DNA from 4 places in the Pseudoalteromonas sp. SG43-3 genome. Region 3 is predicted to be linked to each of the others. Evidence: predicted binding sites of a transcription regulator. Region 3 holds the regulator's gene; each other region holds the start of a gene.
What was found. Region 3 encodes LexA, which represses DNA repair genes until DNA is damaged. Its sites were predicted from a motif close to TACTGTATNNNNATACAGTA; they were not measured.
Positions count from the first base shown of each region.

Region 1 (8,197 bases), on a different contig from region 3:
CCGGTTAAAAATGCCATGCCGGTATCTTTAAATTGTCCATGGGATATAGCGAGTAACTCACCAAAACGAGCGCGCGTAAGCGATAGCCTAATTAGCTCTACAGGTTTATCTGCTGATACTTGTGCTGCAAATAATAATGATAATAGTTTTTTAATTTCGTTAGCGCCAAGCACTATAAGGGCTTGCTTAATGGTACTTATTTCAGCACGCCTTGCAAAGGCAGCAGAATTTGAATACCTAAGTAATTTGTAAGATAGGTTTACATCACGCTCAAACACATCAGTGATTTTTTTAAGATCCATATCAACGCTTGATGTTTCGTAAAGTAATTCAGCTAATGCCATTTCTGAAGGCGGTAGAGCCTTACTTTGTACCATTTCCGGTTTGGAGAAGAAAAATCCTTGGAAATAATCAAAACCAAGCTCTAGAGCTTGTTGGTAAATTTCATAGGTTTCTACTTTTTCGGCAAGTAACTTAATATGCGAGTGCAGTTTTAAATCATTAAGAACCGTTTTTATTGTATCTATATCAGATGCTAAAAAGTCTATTTTAATAATATCAATAAATGGATAAAAGTGGCGCCAAACAGGCTGATGAATATAGTCATCAAGAGCAATAGTGTAACCTTTATCTTTTAGATCTTTCACTATGGCTAATAATCGCTTCCCAGGTTGCACAGTTTCAAGGATTTCTACAACTACAGTATCTTTGCCCAGTAGTGTTGGGTAGCCCTTTGATAGCGTTTCTAGGGTGAAATTTATATAGGCGGGTTTATTGTCGGTTAAATCTTCTAAGCCGAAATTAAACTGACTACCTTCAATTAGTCGTGTAGTTGCCTCGTCACCGTCTATATCGGGAAATACGTTATCAACGCCATCGCGAAATAAAAGTTCATATCCGATGAGCTTTTTATCTCTGTCTAAAATAGGTTGGCGTGCAGCGTAAAAATACATAAACAGTTCCGTAAGAGTAATCTAATTAGTTATTGTAATAATATATGGCAAAAGACTCAAAATAGCATTACGTATATTTGCTAGATTAATAAATTATCATTAAAAATTAAGGGCTTTCTAGTATTTAATTTATTATATTTCACCAATTCGCTTTAAAATTATTCAACATGAGTATTTTTGTATCAGGTGAGGGCAACAAGTTGGAGATTTTATTATCAAGCATGATATAGTCAGCGAGAATGGTTTTTACCCCAATAGTGTCTTAACTATAAAATTTTAAGAGTCATTATTTGGATTAAAGCCTATTATTAATAATTATGCGGAGGCTAATTTGGAAACAGGAATGATTATTTCACTAGCATTATATTTTATTGTAATGTTAGGTATCGGACTATATGCATATAAGCAATCTACTGACGATGTATCTGGTTACATGTTAGGTGGACGAAATCTATCTCCAAGTGTAGCTGCACTGTCTGCAGGTGCATCTGATATGAGTGGCTGGATTTTAATGGGCCTACCTGGTGCGATGTTTGTTACTGGTTTTAGTAGTACATGGATAGCAATTGGCTTGGTGATTGGTGCTTGGTTAAACTATCTGTTAGTTGCACCGAGATTACGTGTTTACACTGAAAAAGCAAATGACTCTATAACCATCCCAGATTACTTTTCAAATCGCTTCAATGATAAATCCAACCTATTACGTGTTGTATCAGCTGTGGTAATTATTGTTTTCTTTACTCTTTATACTTCATCTGGTGTTGTCGCTGGTGGTAAATTGTTTGAAAGCTCATTTGGTTTAACTTATGAGATGGGTTTATACATTACAACGGGCGTAGTTGTTTTATATACCTTGTTTGGTGGTTTTTTAGCTGTAAGCTTAACTGACTTTGTGCAAGGTTGTATTATGTTCATTGCACTTATTCTAGTACCAACGGTTGCATACTCTTTGCTTGAACAACCTTTAGAATCAACTTTACATAGCGTAAATCCAGATATGCTTAACTGGATTGGTGCAGGTTCTGCATTAGGTATTATTTCTGCAATGGCTTGGGGTTTAGGTTATTTTGGCCAACCACATATCATTGTTCGTTTTATGTCGGTGCGTAGTGTTAAAGATATGCCTAAAGCACGCCGTATTGGTATGACATGGATGATTGTTGCTGCCATTGGTGCTGTTGGTACTGGTATATTTGGTGCAGCTTATACTTATGAGAACAACATTGTAGTTGAAGACCCTGAAACAATTTTCTTAATTCTTTCTGAGTTGCTGTTCCACCCACTTATTGCTGGCTTTTTACTTGCTGCAATTTTGGCTGCGATTATGAGTACTATCTCATCTCAATTATTGGTTAGTTCAAGTTCATTAACAGAAGATTTCTATAAAACATTCTTACGTAAAGATGCCAGTGATAAAGAGCTAGTTGCTGTTGGCCGTATTAGTGTTGCCGTAGTTGCTATGTTCGCTATTTATTTAGCTTACGACAGAGATAGCTCTATTTTAGACCTAGTAAGTAATGCGTGGGCTGGCTTTGGTGCTGCGTTTGGACCTCTTGTATTGTTTAGCCTTTATTGGAAACGCATGAACTTTGCTGGTGCGTTAGCTGGTATGTTAGTAGGCGCATTTACTGTGCTAATTTGGATATATGGACCATTTACTATCAATGGTGAAAGCTTAAGTAGCTTTATGTACGAAATAGTACCGGGCTTTATTTTAGCGAGTATTGCAATTGTTGTTGTTAGCTTAGTAACAAAAGAGCCTGAGCAAAATATCACTGCTTTATTTGATGAAGTAGAAAAAGAGCTTTAATTAGCAATTACTATTTATTTTAAAATGAGTAGTAATTAATACCAATCCGCAATAATACTTAATCATTTTGCGGGGCTAAACGTGTTGCTACCGGCGTTAAAAAATTCTCATTTAGAACAACTAAATATCGAATTTTTGCCTAGCTATCAACACGTTTTTCCACCCTCAAAGAGATCATTTAATTAAGCGAATTGGTATAATAAAAAAGGGAGCAACTTAGTTGCTCCCTTTTTTATTTAGTTTGTCCCGTTCGAGGAGGGAGCATTCTATGAATTAACTTACTTTTTTATCGTTGTTATCTTCAAATGATGCAACGTTATCTGACTTTTTACTTTTTGCTGGCGCTTTGGTAACAGCTGGATCTTTGCCACCTTTTAATATGGTCATAAAATCATCTTTGCTTTTCGCTATTTCTAAAGCAAGTGATTCAATTTGTTGCTCACTAAGCGGTACGTCTACCTTTTCTAGCATCAGCTCAAGTGATTCTGCTATATCGAGCATCTTGTCATAAGCATCCGCTTCTTTTTTGGTAGTAAACGTCATACGCTCGACTCCGTTTCGTTCTACAACATATTTAACAACAACAGCCATGATTTCTCCTGCAAAATTGCTTGGCACCGTGGTTTTTAAAAAACCATTAGATTACTGTTTTTATGTACAGTAATGGTTTGTAAGTAAATTTGCAAGCGCGAAGTATTAATTTTTAGGTGTCTTAAATTTGACAAAAAACGGTAACTTTACTTTAGTTAAGCAATCACTTTGTTGTACCAGCTGCATTTTCAGGATTTCGGATCATAGTGATAATGCGTTTAGGTACACTTTAAGTGATGAACTTTACAGTTCCTTATTTATTGATTTCCTGAGCAATACTCAAAATTAAGAAAAGAAGAATAAGGGCAAGTTTAATGAAAACGTTAAAAAATTTACTCATCATAAGCTTATTATGTTTACTACCCGCGACTACCGCGTATGCACAATTATCAGAAGTAACTAAGCAAATGCCTCAAGCTGAGACAATTAGTATAAATAATGCTGATGCAGAGATGCTTGCTAAGTTACCTGGTATAGGTAAGAAAAAAGCGCAGGCAATTGTGGATTATCGTGAAGAAAATGGCGAATTTAAAAGCGTTAGTGATTTATCGCAAGTTAAAGGGATTGGCAAAAAACTTTTAGCTAAATTAGAGGGGAAACTTTCACTTTAATATTTCTAAAAAGTAATCAGGGTGCTAGGCGCCCTGATTAAATTGTTTTAGCGCATCGCTTAAGTGCTTTTTAGCAAAGTTAATTTCAATAGGTGTAGTTAATAGTGGATAGCACAATCCGCCAAGTATCAAAAATGGTATTAATATCCAACCTTTAAATACAGTGAATATTAAAAATAGTGGGCTAAGTAATAGCAACTTTATAATACGCAATAGAACTTTATCAGTTGGCGATAGCTGACTTAATGCAAGCGCAATTACGTCTTGACGCTGGCGTACTTTTAAATGCTTAAGCTGGTCTAATTGGCTTGAAAAAAATGTAAACATATTAAATCGACTTTTTAATTGATAAACGGGCAATAATTATAATAAATAGCGTTAGTGAGAAAATCCCAAATATCACTTCCATCCAAGCAGGCATGCTCATGCCAACAAACTGCCAATCTATATTTCCACAATCCCCGGTAGCTTGAAAAAAGCTAGGTATCCATTCATGTAGTGGCATAAATGATGGGAAATTTGGTTCAAACTCGCAGCTAAATGCAAAAGGGTCTGTGGTGGTCTGCATATCAATATGTTCGCGAGCAATTAAGTATCCCCAAACACTCGATATTCCCCAAATAACATACGCTATCATACGCACAGTTTTACTTTGTGGTTTACTTGAGCCTACAATCCCTGCGCCTAATAACCCCAATACTGCAGTGCGTTGATATATACACATTATGCAAGGCGCTAACCCCATTTTGTATTGAAAGAAAAGAGCGGTAACTTCAAGTAAAAAAACGATAGCTGTAAATAAAAGCCACGGGGTTCGTTGGGTAGGTAATTGTGCAAGCCAGTTCATAAAAATTCCGCGTTTTAATAGGACGTTAGATTATGACGTAGGATAAAGTATGCAGCAACAAAAAGGAAAAAAAAGCTACCGAAGTCGCTTTTTATAAGATGAAATTAATGACTACTCAATTCAGCCTTAGCAAAGGTTAAATGACGTTCTATTATTTTCCCATCGATACATAAGCTCAGTTATATTGCTTACTTATACTAAGGTGATGCATCATCTAAAGAATTTTTTATGGTTGCACTTTTTTGTACTTTTTCTTATGGCAAGTGCGGGATAAGTTAATTAAGCTCAGGCGCTGCGTAAATAAAAATATCTCCATAATAACAATGTACCTACAATGAATATTACTCTAGATATTCATGCATTGTAGCTAAATTAGAGAAACCCAAATTTAATTATTTATTAATTTTAAATTTCTACCCATTTGCTTTATTAATATATATTACTTTACTTGTTAGTTGTGCTTCGTCTGGTACAATCAGTCAGTTATTCGTGTAAAACGATGAGTGTTGATTAATTCGAGTGGGAACTGGATGAGAATTTTTAAAGCGAAAAGCCCAGCAGGATTTGCTGAAGAATATATAGTTGAGTCCATTTGGAACGGCGATTTCCCTCCAGGTTCAATTTTACCTGCCGAGCGAGAACTTTCAGAGTTAATTGGTGTTACAAGAACAACCTTGAGAGAAGTACTACAGCGTTTAGCGCGTGATGGTTGGCTAACAATTCAGCATGGTAAACCTACAAAAGTAAATAACTTTTGGGAAACGTCTGGCTTAAACATTCTTGAAACATTAGCGCGCTTAGATGAAGACAAGATGCCAGAGCTGACAGATCAGCTTTTATCTGCACGTACTAATATTAGTGCTATTTATACACGTGCTGCAATTAAGTTAAATCCTGAACGCGTAATTGAAATTTTATCACAAAGCCATGAGCTAGAAGACACCGCTCAAGCATTTGCTGACTATGATTATAAAGTGCATCACGAATTAGCCGTTGCGGGTAATAACCGTATTTATGTATTAATACTTAATGGTTTTAGAGGCTTTTATTCAAAGATTGGTTGTCATTACTTCTCTGATGCCGGAACTCGTGAACTTGCTCGTCAGTTTTATAAAGATTTAACCATTTTGGCAGAAAATAAAGAGCATGATGGTGCTATTTCGATGATGCGTAAATACGGTCATCAAACAGGTGAGATTTGGCAAAAAATCCGTGGTGATATGCCCTCAGATATAATGGACTAAGTCTAAGCGAGAAACCTGCATTTGCAGGTTTTTTTATATCTATAAAATTTAGCGCCACCGTATATGAAATTCTAAAAAGTTTAATGTATAAACCACTTCGATATTTTTAAAATTTCTACTTAGTTACAACGCAACTTACCCTTTAAAATAGACCTATTATTTAAGCATATTAGTGCAAGTTGCAAGTGTTCGTTATTTTCGATTGCTCACATCGTTAAATGCGATTGTTCTTTTGTAGTGAATAACTTTAGAATGCCAATTAATTATATGTATGCGCTATTGGTTTTTAATTTTTAGCGCCCATATAAGTACCAGCATTGCGAAAGCAATTGAAAACAAACTCAAAATATTTGGAGAATAAAATGGGTGTATTAGTAGGCCGCCAGGCACCAGACTTTACCGCTGCAGCTGTTCTTGGTAACGGTGAAATTGTAGATAGCTATAACCTTCATGAAACAATTAAAGGTAAAAAAGCAGTTATCTTCTTTTACCCACTAGATTTCACGTTTGTATGTCCTTCTGAACTTATTGCATTTGATAAGCGTTTTGAAGAGTTTCAAAAGCGTGGCGTAGAAGTAATTGGTGTTTCTATCGATTCACAATTCTCACATAACGCATGGCGTAACACTGCTGTAGCAGACGGCGGTATTGGTAAAGTTCAATACGCACTAGTTGCAGACGTTAAACACGAAATCTGTAAAGCATATGACGTTGAGCATCCAGAAGCGGGTGTTGCGTTCCGTGGTTCTTTCTTAATTGATGAAGAAGGTAACGTACGTCACCAAGTAGTGAACGATTTACCACTAGGTCGTAACATCGACGAAATGCTTCGCATGGTTGACGCGCTAGCGTTCCATACTGAGCACGGTGAAGTATGTCCTGCTGGTTGGACTGAAGGTAAAAAAGGTATGGACGCAAGCCCTGAAGGCGTTGCTAAGTTCTTATCTGAAAACGAAGGCGAGCTATAATTTAGCCCTTAGTTTTAAATAAAAAAAACCGCCAATTGGCGGTTTTTTTATTTGTAGCGTTAGCTCACTTTAAAATAAGCTCGCAAAGTTAAAACGAGAAGCTAACTTTAGTATAGAAGTATCGGCCTCTAGGGTTGTGTACACCTGAAGCATAACCGTATAGATCAGCGTCGCCATCACCAATTGCAAATGGTGGCTCTTCATCAAATAAGTTATTTACACCTAGCGATACTTTAGTTGAGTCAGTAACACGATAAGATGTTTGTAAATCTACCAATGTTTGCGAATCAACCATACGTGATGTATTGCTATCAAAGTCTAAATTACCGTCAAAATCAATATCTGGGGTATCTTCAAACTCACCTACATAACTGATGTTTACGTTTGTATTAAACTCGCCAATTTCCCAGTTTGTAGAGAAAATCCAGCGGTGCTCTGGATAGCCATACTCACCGGTGTAATCGCGGCCATCTTTTTCAAATTTATCTTGGTATGCCCATTCTAAATTAAATTTCAATAAACCTAAGTCATCAAGTGAGTGATTGTAGTTAGCTGAAACATCGACCCCAGATACTTCTTGCGAAGAAACGTTTTCAAATGTGCTGTAAATTTTTTGAATTGTTCCTAAGCTATCGCCACCTGTAGGTGTTAAGCGCACACATACAGTACTATCTTGGTTATTACACTCAGAGTTATAAATTGGACCAAACTCTTGCTCATCAATTTTGTTATCTTGAGTGATGCTCCACACATCGACACTTAAACCAAACTCAGCAGAAGGCGCCCAAATAAAGCCGACATTCCATGATTCTGATTCTTCAGCTTCAAGGTCAGGGTTACCAGCAAATTCAATGTTGTAATCAAGTGCATCACAATCAAGGCCTGTTGCCTCACATCGGTATGTATCTACAAAGAATTGGCTTTCTTGAGATGGACCCAAACCAACTTGTGCCAAAGAAGGCGCTCTAAAGCCTTGTGCCCAAGAGCCACGCACTGTGATTTCATCAGTAGGCGCCCAGCGAAGAGCTACTTTAGGGTTTGTTGTTGTACCGAAGTCACTGTAGTCATCGTAACGGCCAGCAAGTTGTAGCTCTAAATTATCAGCAAGAGGGATAGAAAACTCGACATAGGCTGCGTATTGTTCACGATCTGCAGATGCAGATACAGACTCTG
Region 1 is NZ_JACJFC010000007.1:72,439-80,635, forward strand. Features, by position in the region: gene H5157_RS08170 (EAL and HDOD domain-containing protein) at 1-953, opposite strand, end outside; gene putP (sodium/proline symporter PutP) at 1,285-2,763, shown strand; gene H5157_RS08180 (YebG family protein) at 3,037-3,354, opposite strand; gene H5157_RS08185 (helix-hairpin-helix domain-containing protein) at 3,669-3,965, shown strand; gene H5157_RS08190 (DUF6170 family protein) at 3,990-4,292, opposite strand; gene dsbB (disulfide bond formation protein DsbB) at 4,294-4,812, opposite strand; gene fadR (fatty acid metabolism transcriptional regulator FadR) at 5,343-6,056, shown strand; gene H5157_RS08205 (peroxiredoxin) at 6,419-7,024, shown strand; gene H5157_RS08210 (TonB-dependent receptor) at 7,113-8,197, opposite strand, start outside.
Region 1: a site for LexA is predicted at 3,407-3,426, ahead of H5157_RS08180 (YebG family protein). Genes of this name have one in related genera too.

Region 2 (8,197 bases), on a different contig from region 3:
TCTAGTAATGATTGGAAGGGCTCGTCAAGCCGAGACATTGTTAATTTTAAGTCTTCATTGTCGGTGTTGAATTCTTTGTAAAACAAAACAAAATCTTGTAGTTCGGCGTCATTATTTGAAATAGAAGCCGAGCTATTTAATAAGTTGCTTTGAAGGGTATTAAACCAGTTTAATAGTTTGTCTTGCCATATTCTTAGTTGCTTTAGTACATGCGCATTACTTTGTTCAGTTGAGATATTATTTAAAATAATACCTAAATCAAAAACAGGCGTTGGTATATCCATATAATCTTTAACACCAATAAAGCTTTTATTATTGTTGGGTAAAGTTGTTAGATTATTGTCAAAGCGCTCTGTTAATAAAATATCGAGTATTTTAAGTGAAATTGTTTTGCAGCCCACTTTAAAGTTTATTAATTCCATGCCTTTATCTTAATTTACCTATTAATGCTTTAAGGATAGAACAAATTAAATAAATAGCTTAAAGATGGATAAAATTTAACAGAGATAGGGCAACTAGAAATTATTAGATGGTGCTAGTGAGGTTTTTTATGGCACGTTTAAATTGATTCTCAAGCTGCTTTTTTCCTAATAAACCTAAGTGTTGAATCACTTTTTCATTACTTTCATTTTGAAGTACTAGCTTTATTAAAAGTTGTTTATCCGACTCTGTTAATTGAGATATACAAGAAGGTGACTGGTTCACTACCTGCCAAAGAGTTGCAGAGATACTAAATTGAGTGAAGTTACTTTTAGTGAGCAGCGCTAATCGGTCGTGAGTCTCTAGGCTTATTAACTCGTCGCTAAATCCTTCAGTTATAATATTCACGAGTTGCCAATCTAGTGTTTTAAAGTGTGTTAAAAGAGCATAAAAGAAATCGTTTTTAAACTGCTTTTTTAGGGGTTGAAGAATTGTACTTTTGTCACTTAAGCATTTAACCACAAGCGCCGAATGTTCAGCGGTGCTTTTATCGCGTTGATAACCTAATTTTACAGTATCAAACCCTAGGTTTTGCCAAAAATTAAGTAACTGCGCTGTTGCCCCAAAGCTTGCACCAAGCCAACTACATTGGCTTTTTACCTGCGATTCGCAATAACTAAGTAACTTTTTACCAAGTCCTATATTGTGGGAACTCGGATCAATCGCTATTCGTACAACGCGGGCGCTCAGTTGTGTTAAACAGTCATTATTAAAGCTAAGTTGTGAGAGTGCTTGCGCCATTAAATGTCCTTGCGGACGGCGCTCTCCACTTATAACCTGTAGGGCAAGTTCTTCACTCAAACCACCTTCTATGGCGATTAAGCATACGCCAACTAATTGATTATTAATTTTGCTAATAAATAGTCTTTGCGATGGTGCGTCTAGTAGTTGGCGTAAGTCGTTGACACTACTTTGATAGTGAGCCAGTGCAAGTAGGGCAATAACTTGTTGCAGTAAAGGCTCATTGTTTACAAGGGATTGCTGAGTTACTTCGCTATGAATTGGCTGCTCTAATTCATCACTACTTAACTCTATATATTCTGCATCGAGTGCAAGTAAGGTGCGAATGTGCTTCTCGAGGGGATCGTGTTTAGCAAAACGCAGTGGCTCATCAAGCGTTACAACTTTAGAGGCTTTATAGTGCGCTTTAATATAGTTACTAAAGCGAATGGTATAACCCCTACCATTGCCTTCATACCCAACCAGAGTGCTTGCAAATACTATACGAGGGTAATGAGCTAGCATTTGTAGTAATAACGGAACAGGGATTGCTGCAGCTTCATCAACGAGTAGTAAATCGCACTCAGGTAGTGTGTTTAATAACGCATCAGGTGCAACGTAGTGCAAGTTGGCGAGCTGTTTATGTTCAGCGTTGTATTGAAGGCTTAACTCTTGGGCTAAATGTTTAAAGCTGCTATGGGTCGCTTTAAACTGAGTACTGCAAATAATTACTTTTTTATCAGTTAGTTTTGCCGCGGCTAAGCCAAGTGCTGCCGACTTACCTCTGCCTCTATCAGCATTAATAAGTAAAGGCCTGTTGGCACGACCGTTGGCTACTTTTACTATTTGATCAACGCAGTTTTGCTGTGGTTGATAATCAATTTTATTATGAGCTACATAGCTGGCGTTATGATTAATACAGCCACTTTTTTCACTCAAATGAAAAGCGGGTAACGGTTTAATAATAGTTGCGAAACGCTGATTAAATATGCTGTAGTCAATGCTCTGACCGTGTGATTGCACTGTACTTAATGCGGGATCTTGCCAAGAGGCTAAATCATCTAGTTCAGGCAGTAATAAAAACAGTATACCGCCTGCTTTAACGGTGCCGGCAAGTGCTGCAAGTTTATCAGGGTGCAAACCACTAAAACCATCGTAAACAGCATGAGCAAATTCTTGCCCTAAAATTTGGTGTGTGCGAGTAGGCCAGTACGAATTTTTAATCGCGCACTGCTTTGATACAACAAGTGTATTGTTTTCATCTATTAATGAGTTAAGTATTTCATAACACCAAGCTGGGCTGCCCGTGATCAACACTAGCTGACGATGATACGCGCCAGCTAATTGTTGCTCTAACTCATTTAGGTGTGCTTTATACCGCTTGTAATCGTGCATAGGCCGTTACTAACCATTTGCTACCAAGGTCGTCAAAGTTAACTTGTACGCGAGATTGTGCGCCACTACCTTCATAATTCAGTACAGTACCAATACCAAACTTAGCATGCAGTACGCGTTGTCCTAAGTTAAAGCCACTGTCTTCAAATGCGGCATGGCTAACTGATGCGCTAAAACGCCCAGCGGCAGGCGGGCGAGAAACCTGTGTTTTAATACGGATTTCTTCTACGCAGTCTTCAGGGATTTCGCGTAAAAAGCGAGATGGGCTATGGTATTTTTCTTGCCCGTATAAACGGCGACTCTCAGCATGGCTAATGTATAACTTATCCATTGCTCGTGTCATGCCTACATAACAAAGGCGGCGCTCTTCTTCTAAGCGACCCGACTCTTCGTTGCTTTGCTGAGAAGGGAACATGCCTTCTTCTACGCCTACCATAAACACTAGCGGAAACTCTAAGCCTTTAGCTGAGTGAAGCGTCATCATTTGTACGGCGTCTTCGTGTTCTTCTGCTTGTCCTTCACCTGACTCAAGTGACGTATGGGCTAAAAAGCCTTGTAAAGGTGAGCTGTACTCTTCGTCTTCAGGCAGCTCATACTGATCACAAGCGCTAATTAGCTCTTCTAAGTTTTCTACGCGAGCACGGCCTTTTTCACCTTTTTCGGCTTGGTACATTGCCATTAAGCCTGAGGTTTGAATTGTGTACTTGGCTTGCTCATGCAAAGTTAGGTCGCTAATTTTATCTTCTATTTGTTCAACGAGTTCTACAAACTTACTTACTGCACCAGAAGCACGACCAGATAAATGCTGTTGTTCTACAATTGCTTTTGCGGCATACCAAAGCGGTAACGATTCTGCTCGTGCACAATCGCGTATATGGCTCAATGTTTTATCGCCAATACCGCGTGCTGGCGTATTAATTACACGCTCAAACGCGGCATCGTCTTGACGATTACCTACTAGGCGTAAGTACGACAACGCATCTTTAATTTCTTGTCGTTCGAAGAATCGCATACCCCCATAAATACGGTATTTTAAGCCTTCTTGCAGCATGGCTTCCTCAAGTACACGAGATTGCGCGTTACTACGGTATAAAATTGCGGCATCTTGTAGGGCATTACCTGCATTTAACCAGCTTCGTAGTTTGCTACTTACAAAGCGTGCTTCGTCTAACTCATTAAATGCCGCATAAATAGAAATTGGCTCGCCATCGTTACCGTCGGTCCATAAGCTTTTACCCATACGCTCTGAGTTATTTTGAATTAATGCATTAGACGCTTTCAAAATAGTTGCTGTTGAACGGTAGTTTTGTTCAAGACGAATGGTTTCTGCGCTAAAGTCAGTTAAAAATCGTTTAATATTTTCGATTTTAGCACCGCGCCAACCGTAAATACTTTGGTCATCGTCGCCTACAATCATGATACTGCTTGTATCGCCTGCAAGTAACTTTAACCAAGCATATTGAATGGTATTTGTATCTTGGAACTCGTCTACGAGCATATGTGCAAAGCGTTGCTGATAATGACGCAGTAACGTTGGGTTATTTTTTAACACTTCGTAGCTGCGTAGTAATATTTCGGCAAAATCTACTAGGCCTGCTCTATCACAGGCCTCTTGGTAGGCGGCGTAAACACGCAGCATCATTTGCTCGTTAATATCGTATGCTTGAATATCTTTAGGGCGAAGTGCTTCATCTTTTTTAGCGCTGATGTACCAGCCAAATTGTTTGGCGGGCCATTTTTTATCATCGATATTCATCGATTTTAATAAGCGCTTGATCATCCGAAGTTGATCGTCAGAGTCTAAAATTTGAAAGGCTTCTGGTAAGTTAGCTTCACGGTGATGAGCACGTAAAATACGATGCGACAAACCATGGAACGTACCAATCCACATACCACCTACAGGGGCTTTTAGTGTTTCTTCAACGCGGCTGCGCATTTCTTTAGCCGCTTTATTAGTAAAGGTTACGGCAAAAATACTGTAAGCAGATGCTTGCTCAACTTGCATAAGCCACGCAATACGATGAACTAACACTCGTGTTTTACCAGACCCAGCACCTGCTAATACCAGCATGTTTTGTAGTGGGGCTGCAACGGCATCGCGTTGTTTGTCATTTAAGCCATCGAGTAATTGTGAAACGTCCATCGTTACGCCTTTTTAATCAATATTGTGGGCAGTATAACAGGTGTTTTTGTTAGGCTAAATAAAATACTGTTTTTATAAACAGCTATTTATAAAATAGCCTTAAAAACGAGTAACTTGATAATTTTTTGAACAAACAAAAAAGCGTAAACGCACAATAAAAATTGCTAATTTGACCTAAAGTTAGCAAAATTTACTAACTCTCTAAATCTAGACTAATTTAACTATTTGATTTGTAAGCTTTAATAAATTGGCATAGAGTGTGTAAGTAAATAATTATAAAATCAAATAAATACAGAGGTTAGTATGGCAGATCAAGGTTCTGGCGGTAACGTAATCGCAGCATTATGTAATATATTTTTTCCTGGTTTAGGGCAGTTAGTGCAAGGGCGTATTTTAGCGGCTATATTTTTTGCACTCGCTATTATAATAAGTTACGCACTAATTTATGTGCTTGTAGGTTTTGTACTAGTGCCTATTATTTACTTATGGTCGATTATTGACGCAGCGCGTTATAGATCGCGAAGTTAACTGCTTTAAAGTTGAATAAAATAGCGCCCTTGTGGCGCTATTTTACTTTATATGTCCTGTGGTTTGCGGGCGTTTACGTATATAATTACGCAATTAAAGATTTACAGGCAAATCCTATGGAATATCAATTTATTCGCGACCCTATTAGTGGGCTACGTATTAAAATAAGTAGTGAACACGCTATTATTGGTCGCTGGCTAAACGAAGAAATAGGCAAAGACAAAGTAGCTATGGTTCAAGCGCTTATTGCATCGGTGAGTTCAAGCTATGAGCCGCTAACGCTAAAAGGCCAAGAAATAGATTTAATATTAACCAAAGACGAAGCACTATTTGAAGCCCATGCGCTTCATCAAGACAGTGAAGACCTAATAGCGTATCAAGATGACGATTTAGCGCTTGAAGAAAATGGTTTAAGTAGTGGTTGTGGCTTTGAAGATTTCATTGATTTAATTGATTCATGGGCTGAATTTAGCGGCTCAAAGTAAACTACATATTAAGATAGTGCTGATGCGTTAAGCTTCCTTTATCGGTACTATTACACTAATCAAAAACGACAGGAATGAATATGTCTGCCAATTTAAACAAGCTAGTAGTTATGCTAGAAATGCAAAACGCCATGAACACTAAAGTACATGAGCAATGGTTTACTCAAGGATTCGAATGGTACCGCGCTATTTGGGTTGAGTGCGCTGAAATGCTGGATCATCATGGTTGGAAATGGTGGAAAAAACAAACACCAGATACTGAACAAGTTATTTTAGAGTTGGTTGATATTTTTCATTTTGGTCTATCGCTTAGAATTGACGGCAAAACTAGCTACGAAGACTTAGCAAAGCAACTTGAAGCTGAGCTTAGTAATGCTCAACAAGCGGATGACTTTAAACAAACGCTAGAAATATTAGCGGCTTCCGCCGTTGCAGATAAAACGTTTAATGCCGCTGCCTTTGCCGGCTGTATGGCGCAAATGGGTATGGATATTGATGATTTATATCGCGGCTACGTAGGTAAAAATACGTTAAACTTTTTCCGCCAAGATCACGGCTACAAAGATGGTAGCTATATTAAAGAATGGAACGGGCAAGAAGATAACGAGCATTTAGTTGAAGTAGTTAAAAGCCTTGATACAGAACATGCAGATTTTGCAAAGTTAGTATACCAAGGCCTTGAAGCGCGTTACCCAAAAATCTAGCCCACGTAAACTGAGTTAAATAATCTTACGATAGTCGGTAACACTCAGGTAATCGGCTATTTCGTTATGTGGTTGTTGGCTATCAGGGTTAGCAACTGCAAGTAAGTGCTCGATGCCGTATTCTCGTGCGGCATTTAATACCGGCACACTGTCATCTACAAACAAAGTGCGCTGCTTATTAAACCCTAAGTCTTTTTGTACTTGGTGCCACAAACTTTGCTGCTCTTTACTTACTCCATATTCATGAGTAGACACTACACCATCTAGGTAGTTATCAATCGCTGTATGCTCAAATTTCAGCATGACACTCTCAGGGTGGGCGTTGGTAAGTAAAATTAACTCTTTGCCTGCTTTTTTAAGCTCGGTTAAAAAATGAGGTACGTCTTCGCGCATTTTAATTAAATGCTGAGACTCTCGTTTAAGCTCCATTATAGGCAAGTTTAATTGCTGCTCCCAATAATCTAAACAATACCACTGTATTTGACCGCTCACAGCTTGATAGCGTTTTAAAATATCTGCTTTAGCTGCATCTAGGCTAATGCCTCTAGCTAATGCGTGTTGCGCAGGGATAACGTTAAGCCAAAAATGACTGTCGTAATGTAAATCGAGTAATGTTCCATCCATGTCGAGCAAAACGGTATCGATTTTTGACCAATTTAACATAGGAATTTCAACTTATAAGGTTTATTATTGAACTAACTGCCATGATAGCAAATTAACGCCAATGACACAGAAAAAGCACCCAACACCACCACAAATCCTCAGTAACAATGTTGTTGCTAAAAGTCGCCTGTTTACTGTGGAGTCTTTAGAGTTAAAGTTTTCTAATAACGAAGAGCGCCAGTATGAGCGAATTCGCGGCGGTGGCCGGGGAGCAGTGATGATTGTTCCGTTAAGTGCAGATAATGAGTTACTACTTGTACGTGAATACTGTGCGGGCACAAACAATTACCAGTTAGGTTTTCCTAAAGGCTTAATCGATCCGGGCGAAACCCCAGAGCAAGCTGCTAACAGAGAACTTAAAGAAGAAATTGGCTTTGGCGCTGAGTATTTTAAACCATTAAGAACAGTAACAATGGCGCCGAGTTACTTTAATGCCACAATGCATATTTTATTTGCTAAGCAATTATACCCTCAAACCCTTATTGGTGACGAACCAGAGCCGCTAGTTGTTGTTAAGTGGCCATTAACTCAGTGGCAGTCATTATTAGACCAAGAAGATTTTACCGAAGCACGCAGTGTTGCAGCTTTGCTATTATTAGATAAGTATTTAGCGTCTGGAGCTGCCGATGAATAAATTAATCGAACCGTGCATTGAATTAGCTGAGCGTGCTGGCGATGCAATTATGGCCATTTATAAAAAAGGCGATATTGGCCAACAAGAGAAATCAGATAATACGCCTGTTACCAAAGCTGATCTAGCAGCAAATGACGTACTTGTTGCTGGATTAAAAGCACTTGCACCCGATATCCCAATTATGTCGGAAGAAACACCTATACCAGCACTCGCCGACAGACAAGATTGGCAGCGTTATTGGTTGCTCGATCCGATGGATGGTACAGGCGAATTTATTTTAGAAAGTGGCGACTTTGCAGTAAACATTGCATTGATTGAAAATAATCACCCTGTGCTTGGCGTTATTCATTGGCCTGCAAAAGGTGTGACTTATTTTGCTACTGCTAAAAATGGTGCCTTTAAACGTGAAAACTCAATTGATAAGCAAATATCTGTAGCGCCGCCA
Region 2 is NZ_JACJFC010000005.1:230,075-238,271, reverse strand. Features, by position in the region: gene H5157_RS06725 (chemotaxis protein) at 1-422, opposite strand, end outside; gene H5157_RS06720 (GNAT family N-acetyltransferase) at 526-2,595, opposite strand; gene uvrD (DNA helicase II) at 2,573-4,738, opposite strand; gene H5157_RS06710 (hypothetical protein) at 5,042-5,266, shown strand; gene H5157_RS06705 (YacL family protein) at 5,383-5,751, shown strand; gene H5157_RS06700 (dUTP diphosphatase) at 5,832-6,455, shown strand; gene yrfG (GMP/IMP nucleotidase) at 6,471-7,118, opposite strand; gene nudE (ADP compounds hydrolase NudE) at 7,180-7,752, shown strand; gene cysQ (3'(2'),5'-bisphosphate nucleotidase CysQ) at 7,745-8,197, shown strand, end outside.
Region 2: a site for LexA is predicted at 4,803-4,822, ahead of uvrD (DNA helicase II). Genes of this name have one in related genera too.

Region 3 (8,197 bases):
TCACAGCCGCAGTAAATGCTTTTGGCGTTGTCAGGTAGGGTTTTAATTAAATGTCTTTTAGCCGTTGAAAAACGGGTAAATTGTTCGGCTGATACCGAAACGCACACACAACAAGCCAATAAGGCCAGAATAAATCGAGTCATATCCATCACAAATGTGAACTACAGGAATAGGCAGTTTAAAGCCTTGAAGATAAAAGATAAAGTTAACTTAAGGCCTACGCTTATATTAATAAAAAGTGCCTGATTAATTTTTTACTCAAAGTTATTTTCACTATTCATTTATTTCTCACTATTTATCGTATTTTAACCACACAAGGTTACCCGTTAAGGAGTATGCTTAAAGCTTACTCAATATGAGGATTTGGATTGCAAATGAAATTTGTTGATTATTATGCAGTGCTTGGAATATCGCCTGATGCAGATGATAAAGCGGTTAAAGTTGCTTATAAAAAGTTAGCCAGAAAATATCACCCAGATGTAAGCAAAGAGCCTCAAGCAGAAGATAAGTTTAAAGAAATAGCAGAAGCTTACGAAGTCATCCATAACAAAGAAGAACGGGTAAAATACGACGAGTTACGTCGTCACCAACAAAATCGTGCTCGTCAACAGCAAGGCCATTATGGTGGTAACAATGCCTCTTCGCAAAGTAATTATCAGCAAAGCGATCCTCAAACCGACCAAGAGTTTTCTGACTTTATTAATTCAATGTTTGGCGGAGCTGGTGGATTCGATCGTTCCGGGCAGAGCAGAAGTAACGCCGCTCGCGCGCAAAAAGGACAAGATGTGGAAATAGAGTTCCCAATTTTTCTTGAAGAGACTTTAGTTGATACCGTGAAGCCTGTTGAGTTTATGTTACCGCAGCGAGACAGCAGTGGCCGTGTCACTGAAATTAAAAAATCACTTAAAGTGAAAATTCCTGCAGGCTCAGTAAATGGCGAGCGAATTCGACTAAAAGGGCAAGGCGGATTAGGGTCAGCTAATGGGCAAAATGGCGACTTGTATTTACAAATTAGTTTAGTGCCTCACCCATTATTTGATGTTGAGGGTCATAACCTAAATATAGTTGTCCCTCTTGCACCATGGGAAGCGGCTCTTGGTACAAAGCTAAATTTACCTACGTTGACAGGAAACATCCAATTAACTATTCCTTCTAATAGTCAGTCTGGTCAACGCTTGCGTATTAAAGGTAAGGGATTAATGAGTAAAAAAGCTAAAGGTGATTTATTTGCTGTGCTTAAAATTGTTAATCCAACATCTGTTGATGATGCCAGTAAAAAACTGTGGGAAGAATTAGCCAAAAAAGCTCACTTTGATCCCCGTAATAACTGGAGCAAGCCATAATGCAAATTATCGTGACACAAAAAGACGATTTACTTACTAGCAAAGAGCTATGTTTGAGCAGTGATATTAGCGAAGCAATTTTATATGAGCTAGTTGAGCATAATATTGCGGTTCCAATTGAGGGGGATCATGTTACGCAGTGGCAATTTACGGTATCTGCAGTGACCTTAGTTAAAAAAGCGGCCCGTATCCAACATGACTTTTCGTTAGATTGGTCGGCAATAGCTTTAGTTTTACAATTGCTGGATGAGCGTGATGAGTTGATTTTCGAAAACGAAATGTTAAAGCGACATTTGAGTCGATTTAAGCACTTGGAATAAAATAAGCCCTAGGCTTATTTACTCTTTGATAAGTGGGCGCTAGCTCTCAAAAACCAATATGACTACTTTGATTTATTCTTATTTTTAATTCGGATAAATCGTTTTAGTCGTATATTTTGTATTAGTAGTAATATTCCACTTAAACAAAAAAGTACGCTAGTTGCTGAAAAGCTAATAAGTAGTGGATTATTAAAATTCTCTCGCTCATCGTAATCCATAATATGTAACATCCAAAAAAAGTCGAATATTCGCCATAGCGTGCTGCGAACGGTAACAACTTTGCCGTTATTTTCTGACAAGTACAGTGTTGTGTTAAATGTGTCGTCAAATTGTACCTGCCAAACATTGGTTTTATATCCAACTTCTCGCATACCTTGCTTTAGTAGTACAGCGCTTGTTACTTGAGCGTCAATAAGTAAGTGTGCTTTAGCATTTGCGGTAATTTGTATTTTAGTTGGCGGTTCAAATGGTCGGCCTGTTATGCCATTGAAGCTTTGCTGCTCGTTATTACTAAAGACAGTAATAAGTGGTGTAGTTAAGAAGTTCTCAAAAATTATTTGTGTTGGATTAACCACCTGAGAGGCAATATCGTCAAGGGAGGCAACATAATCAGCCTGCGTAAATGGGTTATTAAGAGTACGTGTTGCAAGATGCTCCCCATGAACTTTATCAAGAGGGATTGCACTCATAATTAAACCACCTAGTAACCATGCTAAAATTTGTAGTGCTAATAAATAACCTAACCATTTATGTAACTTGCGAGCATGTTTAAATATTTTTTTATTCATGTTTTAGTCTTATTATTTTTAGAAGCTAGTTTATTACATTAATGGGATAAGTTACTGCGACATTTTGTCGCAGTTTAAACTATAGCTTACTGTAATCATTTAAAAATAAAAAAGATTACACTTAAATTCCTAACATGACTTATCTGTTTAATTGAGCTGAATGTTTTATATCCAGCCAGCTTTAAATGCTAAAAAATACTTAAAAGCTGCGAAATATCCATATAAAGTGGTTAATAGAGCATAGTTGATTTGGTATAACGGTAAAACTGCGTTAAAGTTTGCAATGAAATTATTAGAGGATAAATACGAAACGATGTCGGAAATTCAATTTTTAAATGTAGATCTTGAGCTTGAATCAAAGCAAGATATTAGTTTGCTAGTGGCGGACTTGAAAAAAGTCGCGACGATTTTACATTATGACAAAGACGAATACCGTCAACTAGCGCGTATTGAAGCTACAGGTGAGGTGAGCACACCTGATAAAGCCATAAACCATATATGTGAGCTTATTGAATCGTGTTCGCGTAACGCGCTAAAGCAATGGTTAAGCTGTTCACGTAGAACGTTTGATATTGGTTTTGAATCAGGGACTTCTCCTAAGTGCTTTAATCAAGCCTTAGATGCAGATACATTATTGCGTATATCTGCGATTGGTGCGGGTATGGAAATTACCATTTACCCAATCGAAAAGTAACTATCTTCGCTCTACGACTGCTGCGGTCATTTTTGATACGCAGCACAGCTCATTGCGGCTATTTGTAATTTTTATTTCCCACACTGAACTACGTTTGCCAATATGAAACGCTCTTGCCGTTGCTGTTAAAGTGCCGTTGCGAGATGCTTTTAAATGACTTGCGCTAATCTCCTGTCCTACACAGTAAAATTTAGTAAAATCGACAACAAAGTTAGCGGCATAGCTGGCAACTGTTTCGGCAAGTACAACGTTAGCACCGCCGTGAACCATCCCCATTGGGTTATGATGCTCAGGAATTGCCGGCATTGTGGCAACCAAATAATCATCGCCAATTTCTGTGACTTCTATCCCCATAGTTTTCATTAATGTTCCTTGGCCATTAATGCCTTGTTCTAACTGCTTGCACAGCTCTAAGGTGATGGGCTGGTACCAAATACTCATAATGTCTCCTTTGCATTTTTAATCATTTATAAACTTAGCTTTAGTTATATCCCTAAAATGTACACAAGTGAAATTACTTTAGCTATTTTAAGGCTTAATTTAAATTTGCGATTTTTATTTAACTGTATATACTCACAGTTAAATGTACTGTATGGAAAACCAGTTGTATGCGACCATTAACGAACCGCCAAGCTCAAATACTCGAACTAATTAAAGTTTTTATTAAAGACACTGGTATGCCTCCTACACGTGCTGAAATAGCGCAAACATTAGGTTTTAAAAGTGCCAATGCTGCTGAAGAACATTTAAAAGCACTTGCTAAAAAAGGCGCAATTAAAATGAAACCAGGTGCAAGCCGTGGTATTCAATTAATTGAAGAAGAAGAGCCAGAACAATTAGGTTTACCGCTTATAGGGCGTGTTGCTGCTGGTTCACCTATTTTGGCGCAAGAGCACGTTGAAAGTCACTGCAAAATCGATCCATTAATGTTTAAACCGGCTGCAGATTTTTTACTACGCGTTAACGGTATGAGCATGAAAGATATTGGTATTATGGATGGTGATTTACTTGCTGTACATCGTACTCAAACCGCTGAAAATGGACAAGTTGTTGTTGCTCGCCTAGACGAAGACGTAACTGTAAAACGTCTTGAGAAAGCGGGTCGTAAAGTATTACTTCATGCTGAAAACGACGATTTTGACTCTATTGAAGTAGATCTTGAGAATGAGTCTTTTAATATTGAAGGCTTAGCCGTTGGCGTTATAAGAAACGCTGATTGGATGTGACTTTAAAAATAGCTTTTAAACAAGCAGTTTTATAAATGCGTACTAATTAGTACGCATTTTTGTTTTAGAATTTGTACTAAAAAAAGGGCGTAAACAGCCCACTGACTATTTAAGCTGTAAACTTTTTTGCACTTATATTTTCCCCCTCCGAATGCGTTAAACCCCTTTGTTTTGCTCATATTTTGAACTTCCTGTTGCCCAGTTGATTACCGATTTTTTATTAATTATTCAATATCACCTGATTGTTTTTTATACTAAAACTTGCTTGTTGTTCGTTTTTTAGCTAATTGTTAATGTGCTGAGCTAATAATAACTCACAGCTTTTTAGTTTTGAGAACACACAATATACACAAACTCGTTGTTGGCGCAGCAAAACCAATCAATATTAAATAAGATTGGCTAAAAAAATAAAAATAACGAATTGGCGTTTAAGCCGTATGCCTCTTCGCTTTGCATTCGCAATAGCATCAAAGGAGCCGTCACATGGGTAAACTGACCTCTACCTTGTGGCTTATATTATGTGTTTTTTCGCACCCAGTTTTGGCTAACAGCCAATACAATATGCGCAAAGGCGTAACCGATATAAGCAATAATGTATATCAGCTGCACATGACCATATTTATAATATGTTGTGTGATTGGGGTGATAGTGTTCGCAATTATGTTTTGGGCACTTATTCATCACCGTAAATCTAAAGGGGCTGTACCTGCCCAATTTCACGAAAGCACTAAAGTAGAAATACTTTGGACTGCAATTCCGTTTGTTATTTTAATTGCTATGGCAGTACCAGCCACTAAAACCCTAATTGCAATGGAAGATGCCAGCAAAGCTGATCTCACTATTAAAATTACGGGTTCGCAATGGAAATGGCATTATGAATATATGGGCGAAGATGTAGAGTTCTACTCTATTTTATCTACCCCGCAAGATGAAATCGCGAATCTTGCAGATAAAAATCCTAACTACTTACTTGAGGTTGATAAGCCTCTTGTACTGCCAATAAATCAAAAAGTACGATTTTTAATGACTTCTGACGATGTTATTCACTCTTGGTGGGTACCTGATTTTGCAGTTAAAAAAGATGCGAACCCCGGCTTTATAAACGAAACATGGACGAACATAAACGAAGAAGGTACTTACCGAGGCCAATGTGCTGAGTTGTGTGGTAAAGACCATGGCTTTATGCCCGTTGTGGTGGTCGCTAAATCTGAGGCTGATTTTAAAACATGGCTTACAGATGCAAAGCAGGCTAAACAAAAAGCAGCATTAGCAGATGCCGCATTACTTGATAAAACCCTCCCAAAAGAAGAATTAATGACTTTAGGCGAACAAGTATATATGGCTAATTGTGCTGCATGTCATCAACCTACTGGCATGGGGTTACCGGGCGTATTTCCTGCACTTAAAGGCAGCCCGATAGTGCTTGGCGATATAAAAGATCACATTGATGTAGTTATCCATGGACGACCCGGTACGGCAATGCAAGCTTTTGCCAAGCAGTTATCTATAAAGCAATTAGCTGCGGTTATTACTTATAAACGTAATGCGTGGGGTAATGATACGGGTGATGTTATTCAACCGAGTCAAATACAGACAGCACTTGATGCCAAAGTGGAGGCGAACTAATGAGTAGCATAGTAGAACAACCTAACGCCAATGAAGCTCATCATGCTCATCACCCAGCTAAAGGTTTTAAACGCTGGCTTTACACAACTAATCATAAAGATATAGGTAGTTTATATTTAATTTTTTCGCTGACCATGTTCTTAATTGGTGGCGCAATGGCCATGGTGATCAGGGCTGAATTATTTCAACCAGGTTTACAGTTGGTCGACCCTCACTTTTTTAATCAAATGACCACAGTGCATGGTTTAATTATGGTGTTTGGTGCGGTTATGCCCGCCTTTACAGGCCTTGCTAACTGGATGATACCACTCATGATTGGCGCGCCAGATATGGCATTGCCAAGAATGAATAACTGGAGCTTTTGGATTTTACCGTTTGCGTTTTTAATCCTATTGGCATCGTTATTTATGCCTGGTGGGGGTCCTGCATTTGGTTGGACTTTTTATGCACCACTGTCCACAACATACAGTAATGATAATACTGCATTGTTTGTATTTGCCGTACATATTATGGGAATTAGCTCGATAATGGGCGCAATCAATGTGATTGTAACCATAGTGAACTTACGTGCCCCCGGCATGACATGGATGAAGTTGCCCTTATTTGTATGGACGTGGTTAATTACTGCCTTTTTATTAATAGCCGTAATGCCAGTGCTTGCAGGGGCTGTCACTATGGTACTTACCGATAAGTATTTTGCGACCAGCTTTTTTGATGCCGCAGGCGGTGGCGACCCGGTGATGTTCCAACACATTTTTTGGTTTTTTGGTCACCCTGAAGTATACATAATGATTCTTCCTGCCTTTGGCATTATATCTACAATAGTGCCTACCTTTTCTCGTAAAAAACTTTTTGGTTATGCATCAATGGTCTACGCCACATCCTCAATTGCGCTACTTAGCTTTATTGTTTGGGCGCATCATATGTTTACCACTGGGATGCCGGTCGCTGGCGAGTTGTTTTTTATGTACGCGACCATGCTTATATCGGTACCTACAGGAGTAAAAGTATTTAATTGGGTTGCCACAATGTGGAAAGGCTCAATAACTTTTGAAGTGCCAATGCTTTTTAGTATTGCGTTTATTGTGCTGTTTACCTTGGGTGGTTTTTCGGGATTGATGCTGGCAATTACACCTGCTGACTTTCAATATCACGATACTTATTTTGTAGTGGCGCACTTTCATTATGTATTAGTAACAGGGGCTGTATTTTCGATAATGGCAGGGGCTTATTACTGGCTGCCCAAGTGGACGGGCAATATGTTTAATATCACATTGGCTAAATGGCATTTTTGGCTATCGCTGGTGAGCGTGAACGTACTGTTTTTTCCTATGCATTTTGTAGGGCTTGCCGGTATGCCGCGTCGAATTCCCGATTATGCACTTCAATTTGCCGACTTTAACGCAATCATAAGTATTGGTGGATTTGCCTTTGGTTTATCGCAATTGTTGTTTGTAGCTGTGGTAATTAAATGCGCGCGTGGCGGTGATAAAGTGCCTGCAAAAGTATGGGAAGGGGCAGAAGGCCTTGAGTGGGAAGTTGGCTCTCCAGCGCCATATCATACTTTTTCTACGCCGCCGGTAATTAAGTAATGACACACGCACCGCTACTCAAACGTTTGGTACTTATTTGCATAGGCATGTTTGCCTTTGCCTTTGCTTTAGTACCTTTGTATGACGTGTTTTGTGATGTAACAGGGCTTAATGGAAAACCTTCGCTTGAGCAGGCAGAGCAAAGTACACAAATAGTACAAAACCGAGAAGTCGGCGTTAGCTTTACTACTCACGCACAAAGTGGTGCACCGTTTGAAGTCAAATCAAAAGAATACAGTGTAGTGGTAAAACCCGGTGCAATGCGTGAAGTAATGTTTAGTGCTAAAAATAACAGCAATCTGGATAAAGTAATGCAGGCTGTACCATCAGTCTCGCCAGGTAAAGCGGCAAAGTATTTACATAAAATAGCCTGTTTTTGCTTTGATCAGCAACCTCTAAAAGCAGGGGAAGAACTTGAATTTAAATTGCTTTTTTATGTTGATACCGCACTGCCAAGCGACATTGAAGAATTAACTTTATCTTATACCGTATTTGATATTAGTGAACAGCTGGTGGCAAATAATAACTAGCTTTTTAAACTAGTGTGAAACTAGGAGTAAATAAAATGAATCAAGAATATGAGCATTATTACGTACCTGAGCAAAGTC
Region 3 is NZ_JACJFC010000019.1:72,403-80,599, reverse strand. Features, by position in the region: gene H5157_RS16420 (endonuclease) at 1-143, opposite strand, end outside; gene H5157_RS16415 (DnaJ C-terminal domain-containing protein) at 375-1,343, shown strand; gene H5157_RS16410 (chaperone modulator CbpM) at 1,343-1,663, shown strand; gene H5157_RS16405 (hypothetical protein) at 1,726-2,451, opposite strand; gene H5157_RS16400 (hypothetical protein) at 2,765-3,145, shown strand; gene H5157_RS16395 (PaaI family thioesterase) at 3,146-3,586, opposite strand; gene lexA (transcriptional repressor LexA) at 3,754-4,371, shown strand; gene coxB (cytochrome c oxidase subunit II) at 4,855-5,997, shown strand; gene ctaD (cytochrome c oxidase subunit I) at 5,997-7,589, shown strand; gene H5157_RS16375 (cytochrome c oxidase assembly protein) at 7,589-8,119, shown strand; gene H5157_RS16370 (cytochrome c oxidase subunit 3) at 8,155-8,197, shown strand, end outside.

Region 4 (8,197 bases), on a different contig from region 3:
TGGCTGGCAATATCGAGCATAAAAAAGTTCATTAAATGCGCATTTGTTTCTTCGCTAACGCGCGAAAAAGTGTCAGTAAACATTTTACTGTAACGCGGGCCGTAATTAGGGGGAATGTAAATCTCCATTAAGGCGGTCATCGCATTAGCTGCTTGGCTTTTTTGAATAAGAGACGTTAAGTTAGTTTGCATTTTTTTAACGGGGAAACCACGTAAACCGTCATTAGCGCCTAGCTCAATAAGTACATGAGTGGGTTCGTATTGCTCAAGCAATGCATCTAAACGGCGTAGGGCTCCACCAGATGTTTCGCCACTAATACTGGCGTTGATAAGTTCAATGTCGGCTTGTTCGTCATCGTATTTATCTTGTAACAATTTTACCCAGCCTTCTTCTTGTTGAAGTCCGTAGGCTGCGCTTAAACTGTCACCGAGTATTAAAATCGTGTTGTCGGCTGCTGCGCTCAGCGGTTTGATAACTAAAAATAAAATGAATACTAAACGAAGGATTGAATGAGTCATATGTCAGCGCTTTCTCAATTAAATATAATTCAGGTTAATGGTTTGTCTAAAATAGTTTCTACCTTTGAAGGTGAGCTGCCCATCCTCAGCGACATCAGCTTTAATGTCAAGCATGGTGAGTCTGTTGCTATTGTTGGCACGTCGGGCTCTGGTAAATCAACGTTACTCAGTTTATTAGCGGGGCTGGATACCGCAAGCAGCGGCGAAATATTTTTAGATGGTGAACCATTACACAATTTAGATGAAGAAGAGCGTGCTGCACTGCGCGCGGCTAAAATTGGATTTGTGTTTCAATCGTTTATGTTAGTACAAAGCTTAACGGCACTAGAAAACGTTATGCTACCAGCAGAGCTCGCTGGTGAAAGTGATGCAAAAGAGCAAGCAATTGCTTTGCTTGAAAAAGTAGGCTTGAGCCATCGAATTGATCATTACCCGTCGCAACTCTCTGGCGGTGAACAGCAGCGTGTTGCTATTGCGCGAGCATTTATTGGTACACCTAAAATACTATTTGCTGATGAGCCTTCGGCTAATTTAGACAGCAAAAACGGTAAAATGATTGAATCCTTATTATTTGATTTAAATACTCAGCACGGTACTACGCTTATTTTGGTAACTCACGATGAAGGGCTTGCACAAAAATGTGAGCACATTATTCAAATAGAAGCGGGTTTACTGGTAAAAAGCCAAGTAGAGGACGTTGCTAATGTGGGTTAAGTTAGCGCTTAAGTTATTTTCGCGAGAATTTCGCCGTGGTGAGCTCACGGTTATAAGCGCAGCTATCGCCCTTGCTGTTTTAACCGTGCTTACACTGTCGATGGTTACTGAGCGAATAGGGCAAAGTATTGCGCAAAAAAGCAGTGCTTTTATTGCAGCAGACCGTGTACTTGCAAGCGACCATGTTCTGGACACCGCTTTTATTACTCAAGCACAGAGCCAAAATTTAAAAACGGCGCAAATGGTGTATTTCGACACTATGTTGTTTGCCGATGATGAAATGCAGTTTAGCTCAGTAAAAGCGGCATCTAATGCGTACCCGCTAAAAGGGCAGTTAAAAGTTAAAGATACCCTAACCGGTGAAACTAAAGTTGCTAATAGCGGGCCAACGCCGGGTAATGTGTGGCTAAGTGAGTCGGTATTTTACAGTTTAAATATTGATATAGGCGCGCAAGTAGAGCTTGGCGCGGCATTATTTAATGTTTCAAAAGTTATTGTAGAAGAGCCAGACGCGCCATTTAATGTATTTTCAAGTAGCCGTCGTGTGCTTATTAATATTGACGATGTTGCAAAAACTGAAGTTGTGCAGCCGGGTAGTCGAGTTTATTACCGCCAACTTTATGCAGGTAGTGAGGCCGACATAAATAGCTTTTACGAGTGGCTTAAACCACAAATGAAAGAAAACCAACAATGGTATGGCGTTAAAGACCGCCAATCACCCATTTCAAACAGCTTAAACCGCGCTGAGAGCTTTTTATTACTTGCTGGTTTACTGGGCATTATTTTAGCCGCAGTGGCTATAGCTGTTTCAGCAAAACGTTATTGTGAACGCCAATACGACCCAGTAGCGATGATGAAAACGCTAGGCGGTAGCCGTTCAATGATCCGCAAAATATACATGCTCCATTTATTGCTTGTATGTGCAATGGCGGTAAGTATTGGGCTGTTAATTGGTTATGGCTTGCAAGAAATAGCAACAAGTTACTTATCAAAAAGTATGGGCACAGAGCTGCCTTTAGGTGGCTTTAAACCTTGGCTGGTAGCTATAAGCACTGGCGTAATTTGTGCCGTTATGTTTTCTATTAAACCGTTATTTGATTTATTTGATATTCCACCGCTTAGAGTACTGCGCCGTAACTTAGGTGACAAGTTGGCTGTAAGTCGTGTGCATTTAGGTATGAGTGCGCTAACTGTGTTTTTATTAATGTGGTTATTTAGTAACAACATAAAAATAACGCTTATTTTGTTTATATCAACACTTGCGCTAATTGGTGTGCTGTTTTTAGTATCTAAATTAATATTTGGTGGTGGTCGAAAGCTAGGATTAAAGCCAGGTAATAGTTGGTCGCTTGCAATTGCATCTATCCAAAAGCGTGCCAATGTGAACGCGGTACAGTTAATTAGTTTTTCGTTAGCAATTAAATTACTGCTGTTTTTAGTGGTACTTAAAAACGACATGATATCTGATTGGCAGTCGCAGCTTCCAAACGACGCGCCTAATGCGTTTTTGGTTAATATTACGCAAAATGAGCTTGAGCCAATTAATGAATATTTAGCTCAAAAAGATATTCAGGTATCAGAGTTTTATCCCACTATTCGTGGGCGCGTAAATGCGGTAAACGGCGAGCTGGTAGCACGTTCTGTATCGCTGCAAGACAACGAGAAAAAAGACGAAGAAGCACGTGCAGGTATTGGTCGTGAGCTAAACCTTACATGGCTTAAAGATGTGCCTGACCAAAATGAAGTAACACAAGGCACGTGGTTTGGTGAAAATGCGATGGCTGAGGCTTCAGTAGAGGAGTCGATGCTTGAGCGTTTAGATGTTGAGATAGGCGATACGCTAACATTTTTAATTGGTTCGCAGTCGTTCGATGCTAAAATCACCAGTGTGCGCAAAGTTAATTGGGCCACGCTTAAACCTAACTTTTTTATTATTTTAAGCCCAGATGTACTTGCAGATTTTCCCGCAACGTATATTTCGTCGGTACGTATAAACCCAGACCAAAAGCGTGATTTTAGCCAGTTATTACGTACTTACCCTACTATTACAGCTATTGATATTGATAACTTTGTTAAGCAAATACAAACTACTATTTCGCAAGTATCGCTCGCCATTGGCTTCGTACTTGCAATTGTAGTGCTGTGTGGCGCGCTTGTACTTATATCGCAAGTGCAAGCTAGTTTAGGTGAGCGTATGCAAGAAATTGTAATACTGCGAACGCTTGGGGCTAAAAGCCGATTAATTAAAAACGCGACCCTGTATGAGTTTTTATTACTGGGCGGTTTAGCTGGTTTAGTGGCTGCATTTTTTAGTGATATAGCGCTTTTGATTGTGCAGCAACAAATGTTTGATTTAGCAGGTAAGTTACACCCACATATATGGATTATAGGTCCGGTAGCTGGCGGCGTATTTGTGGCAGGTTTAGGTTATTTAATGATTGCCCGAACACTTAAACAAAATACCCAAGGATTAGTGCGTGCCCTAGGGTAAGCTTAAACTAACATGCTCTGTAAATGCCCACCTAGTACGTGGGCATTTTTGTTTTTCTTTGTACTGGTAATTTATACAGTGCTCTGGCATTATTAGCTTAATTTAAAAATAATAACAATGGAGCGCTGTTTGGCCATCATTTTAGGGATCGATCCTGGTTCACGTTTGACCGGATATGGTGTTGTTGCCCATCAAGGTTCTAAATTTACATACTTAGGCAGTGGCTGTATTAAGTTAGCCGATCATCCTTTTCCGGTTAGGCTTAAAATGATCTACCAAGGCATTACACAGCTTATTGAGCAGTTTTCGCCAGAAACCTTTGCCATTGAAAAAGTATTTATGGCGCACAACCCCGATTCAGCTTTAAAACTTGGCCAAGCTAGAGGCGCTGCTATTGTAGGTGCTGCAATGGCCGACTTGCCCGTATTTGAATATTCAGCTAGGCAAATTAAGCAAGCAGTAGTAGGTAACGGTGGCGCTGATAAAACTCAAGTGCAACACATGGTAAAAAATATTTTAAAACTACCTGGTACGCCACAAGCCGATGCAGCTGATGCACTCGCTATTGCGATTTGCCACGCTCACTCAGAACAAAATTTAATTAAACTAGCGGGCAGCGCAAGCAAAACCGTTAGAGGACGTTTAAGGAAATAATTATGATAGGCCGCTTAAATGGTATTTTAGTCGAAAAACAGCCACCAGAAATATTACTCGAAGTAAGTGGTGTAGGTTACGAAGTACAAATGCCAATGACCTGTTTTTACGATTTACCAAAAATTGGTGAAAATGCGATTGTTTACACTCACTTTGTAGTGCGTGAAGATGCTCAACTATTATTTGGTTTTAATAATAAAGTTGAACGTGCTTTGTTTAGAGAGCTATTAAAAGCAAATGGCGTAGGGCCAAAACTTGGCTTAGCTATTTTATCGGGCATGTCGGCAAAACAATTTGTAAGTTGTGTAAATAACGAAGACTCAACATCGCTTGTTAAATTACCCGGTGTAGGTAAAAAAACAGCCGAGCGTTTAGTACTCGAAATGAAAGACAGGCTAAAAGATTGGGGTAATGATTTATTTACGCCATTTAGTGACAGCGCAGTAATAGAGCCAATGAGCGATGCGACAATTGCTAATAATGCAGCGGATGATGCCGTATCGGCACTGCTTGCATTAGGTTATAAATTGCCACAAGCTCAAAAAGCAGTAAAATCGATAAGTAAACCCGATATGTCTACTGAGGTTCTTATTAGAGAATCTTTAAAATCTATGTTGTGAGTAACCCATGATTGAAGCGGATCGCTTAATTGATGCGACTGAAAAAACAAATGAAGACTCTATAGATCGTGCAATAAGACCAAAACTTTTAGCCGACTACAGAGGCCAGCCTCATGTTAAGCAGCAAATGGAAATTTTTATTGAAGCTGCCCGAACCCGTGGTGAAGCGCTTGATCATTTATTAATATTTGGCCCACCTGGGCTTGGTAAAACCACGCTTGCAAATATTGTAGCCAATGAGTTACACGTAAGTATTAAAACAACATCAGGCCCTGTACTTGAAAAAGCAGGCGATTTAGCTGCTCTACTTACTAATTTAGAAGAGGGCGATGTACTGTTTATCGATGAAATACACAGGCTAAGCCCGCAAGTTGAAGAAATACTGTATCCCGCAATGGAAGACTACCAGCTTGATATAATGATTGGTGAAGGCCCAGCTGCGCGTTCTATTAAATTAGACTTACCTGCATTTACACTCATTGGTGCAACCACACGAGCAGGATCGCTTACATCGCCACTGCGTGACCGTTTTGGAATTGTGCAGCGATTAGAGTTTTATTCTGTAGAAGATTTATCGCACATAGTAGGGCGCTCTGCACATTATCTTGGTTTAGAAATGTGTGACGATGGCGCTACCGAAATTGCCCAGCGCTCGCGCGGCACACCACGTATTGCAAACCGCTTATTGCGCCGTGTACGCGATTACACTCAAGTAAAATCTGACGGCACAGTAAACGCCGATGTAGCTAAGCAAGCCCTTGATATGATTGACGTAGATAAAAGTGGTTTTGATTATATGGACCGCAAATATTTACTCGCCATAATCGAAAAATTTATGGGCGGCCCAGTAGGGCTCGACAATGTAGCGGCTGCTATTGGTGAAGAGCGCGAAACAATAGAAGATGTAATAGAGCCATTTTTAATCCAGCAAGGATTTATTCAGCGTACTCCACGCGGGCGCATAGTGTCTGACAGTGCATACCATCACTTTGGTTTACCTCCTAAAAAAGACTAGCCTATATACTTTACTTGCTGTGGTTTATAGCGCAGCAGGTAATTGTTTCAGTATCCCTTTGTTTCAAATTATTATACTCAAAACCTCAACACACTGTTGCAAATGTTATTTCAAAATACTAATACGCTTTATAGTTAACTGTTAATTCACAGGGCGTTAAGACTCGCGAGGCTATCCTGCGTACCATTCAAACTAGTAAGCGAATTACTTATTGTAAATTAGGTAGGGCAATTATTAGTTTATAAATAAAATATGTAGCGCGCTAAATTGCAGGCAAAAAAAAGCCCGCAAAAAATGCGGGCAAACAACAAGTTGAAGGAAGTAATCCAGGGGAACTACGTTTTACTAAATTTGGTTTTATCCAGAAAGAGTAAAACAATGTAATACGATAAAATATCCTATTACTAAGAACTTGGCTTAATGAAACTATCTCATTCAGTGCGCTAGCTCGGTATGGGAGAATAATACGTAAGTTTACTTTTTTGTTCAAACTAGAAAATTTGTATTTTCAGATTAGAAAAACTAATTTAGTGAATTTTATTGTTGTTTGAATCTTGTGCGTTAATTAATCGTTAAATTTATAAGTTTATGAAATTTATAACTTAAGTAATTTATTTCGTTATAGCTCGGTATTAGTTTTACTATTACGTGCAGGTGAGGCTTATAGGTTTTGAGTGTTTATGCTCTTATTTTGAATAAACGGCGCATTTTATGACGTTTCATGTATATATTTACGCATATTTATAGTTAGCGAGTTTGTTTTAAAGTTTAAATAAAATACTGAGGCAAAGGGAAATGCTAACTAAAGCTGTTTTTTTAACGTTTTTTGTTGCCTATTCATAGCAATACCGTTGTCAGCTTGAAATGGACTAGATACACTAGATGCAACTTTTGGCCGTGTAAGCGGTCATATTTACACAAATTAACCAATTTGCCGTATTTTGAAATTATTTAGGAGTTTAACGTGGGATCAGGGCTTAATTTTTTAGATCTAATTTTAGAAGCAAGTTTGCTTGTTCAATTAGTAATGTTAGGGCTAGTTGCCATGTCTGTAATGTCGTGGACAATTATATTTCAACGTAAAAAAGCAATATCGGATGCGCTAATAAATGCTAAGAAATTTGAGCAAAAGTTTTGGTCGGGTATCGATTTAAGCAAATTATATAACGAGATATCGTCACGCAGCGGTCAGTCTCAAGGCATTGAAGCTTTGTTTACTTCGGGCTTTAAAGAGTTTGCTCGCCATAAAAAGAATACATTTCAAAGTGCGAGTATTGTTATGGAAGGAACGCACCGCTCTATGCGTGTTGCGCTTTCTCGTGAAATTGAAAAAATGGAATCTAGCCTATCGTTTTTAGCAACAGTAGGTTCTATAAGTCCGTACATCGGTTTGTTTGGTACAGTGTGGGGTATAATGAATGCCTTTATTGCACTAGGTGAAGTTAAGCAAGCTACATTACAAATGGTAGCACCAGGTATTGCAGAGGCACTTATTGCGACTGCTATGGGTTTATTTGCGGCGATCCCTGCTGTTATTGCTTATAACCGTTTTTCAAACAGTGTTGAAAAGCTTGAGTCTCACTATATTAACTTTATGGAAGAGTTTGCTAATATTTTACACCGTCAAGCAGCTACACAAATAGAGGCACAAGCGAATGTATCAGCGTAAAAAGCGCCGTCCGGTCGCAGAGATTAATGTAGTACCTTACATTGATGTAATGTTGGTGCTACTTATAATATTTATGGCTACAGCACCGCTTATTACGCATGGTGTAAAAGTTGATTTACCTAAAATGGAAGAGTCTGATTTAGTTGATACTAAAGATACTCCGCCTATTATTGCCTCAATAGATGCACAAGGTAAATATTACGTGAGTGTAGGTACTGATCCTGAAGAGCCTATGGAAGCACTTGATGTGGCTGCGGTTATAAAATTACAGCTAATGAAAAACCCTGACGTGCCGGTAATGATTAAAGGCTCGGGTAAGGTGTCGTATCAAGAAGTATTATTACTAATGGATTTTTTGAAAAATGCAGGCGTACCATCAGTAGGATTAATGACTGAATCCTTTGAGGGGAAGTAGCTGTATGAATAGTTCAGTAGTAAAATCAATAGTACTTCATTTAGGGATTGGTGGATTTTTGTATGCTTCTGCAAATATTCATCCGCCAACACCTAAAGTAA
Region 4 is NZ_JACJFC010000028.1:43,149-51,345, forward strand. Features, by position in the region: gene H5157_RS18850 (arylesterase) at 1-518, opposite strand, end outside; gene H5157_RS18855 (ABC transporter ATP-binding protein) at 519-1,232, shown strand; gene H5157_RS18860 (ABC transporter permease) at 1,222-3,723, shown strand; gene ruvC (crossover junction endodeoxyribonuclease RuvC) at 3,853-4,377, shown strand; gene ruvA (Holliday junction branch migration protein RuvA) at 4,380-4,997, shown strand; gene ruvB (Holliday junction branch migration DNA helicase RuvB) at 5,005-6,012, shown strand; gene tolQ (protein TolQ) at 6,977-7,681, shown strand; gene tolR (protein TolR) at 7,668-8,096, shown strand; partial or broken gene tolA (cell envelope integrity protein TolA) at 8,101-8,197, shown strand, end outside.
Region 4: a site for LexA is predicted at 3,785-3,804, ahead of ruvC (crossover junction endodeoxyribonuclease RuvC). Genes of this name have one in related genera too.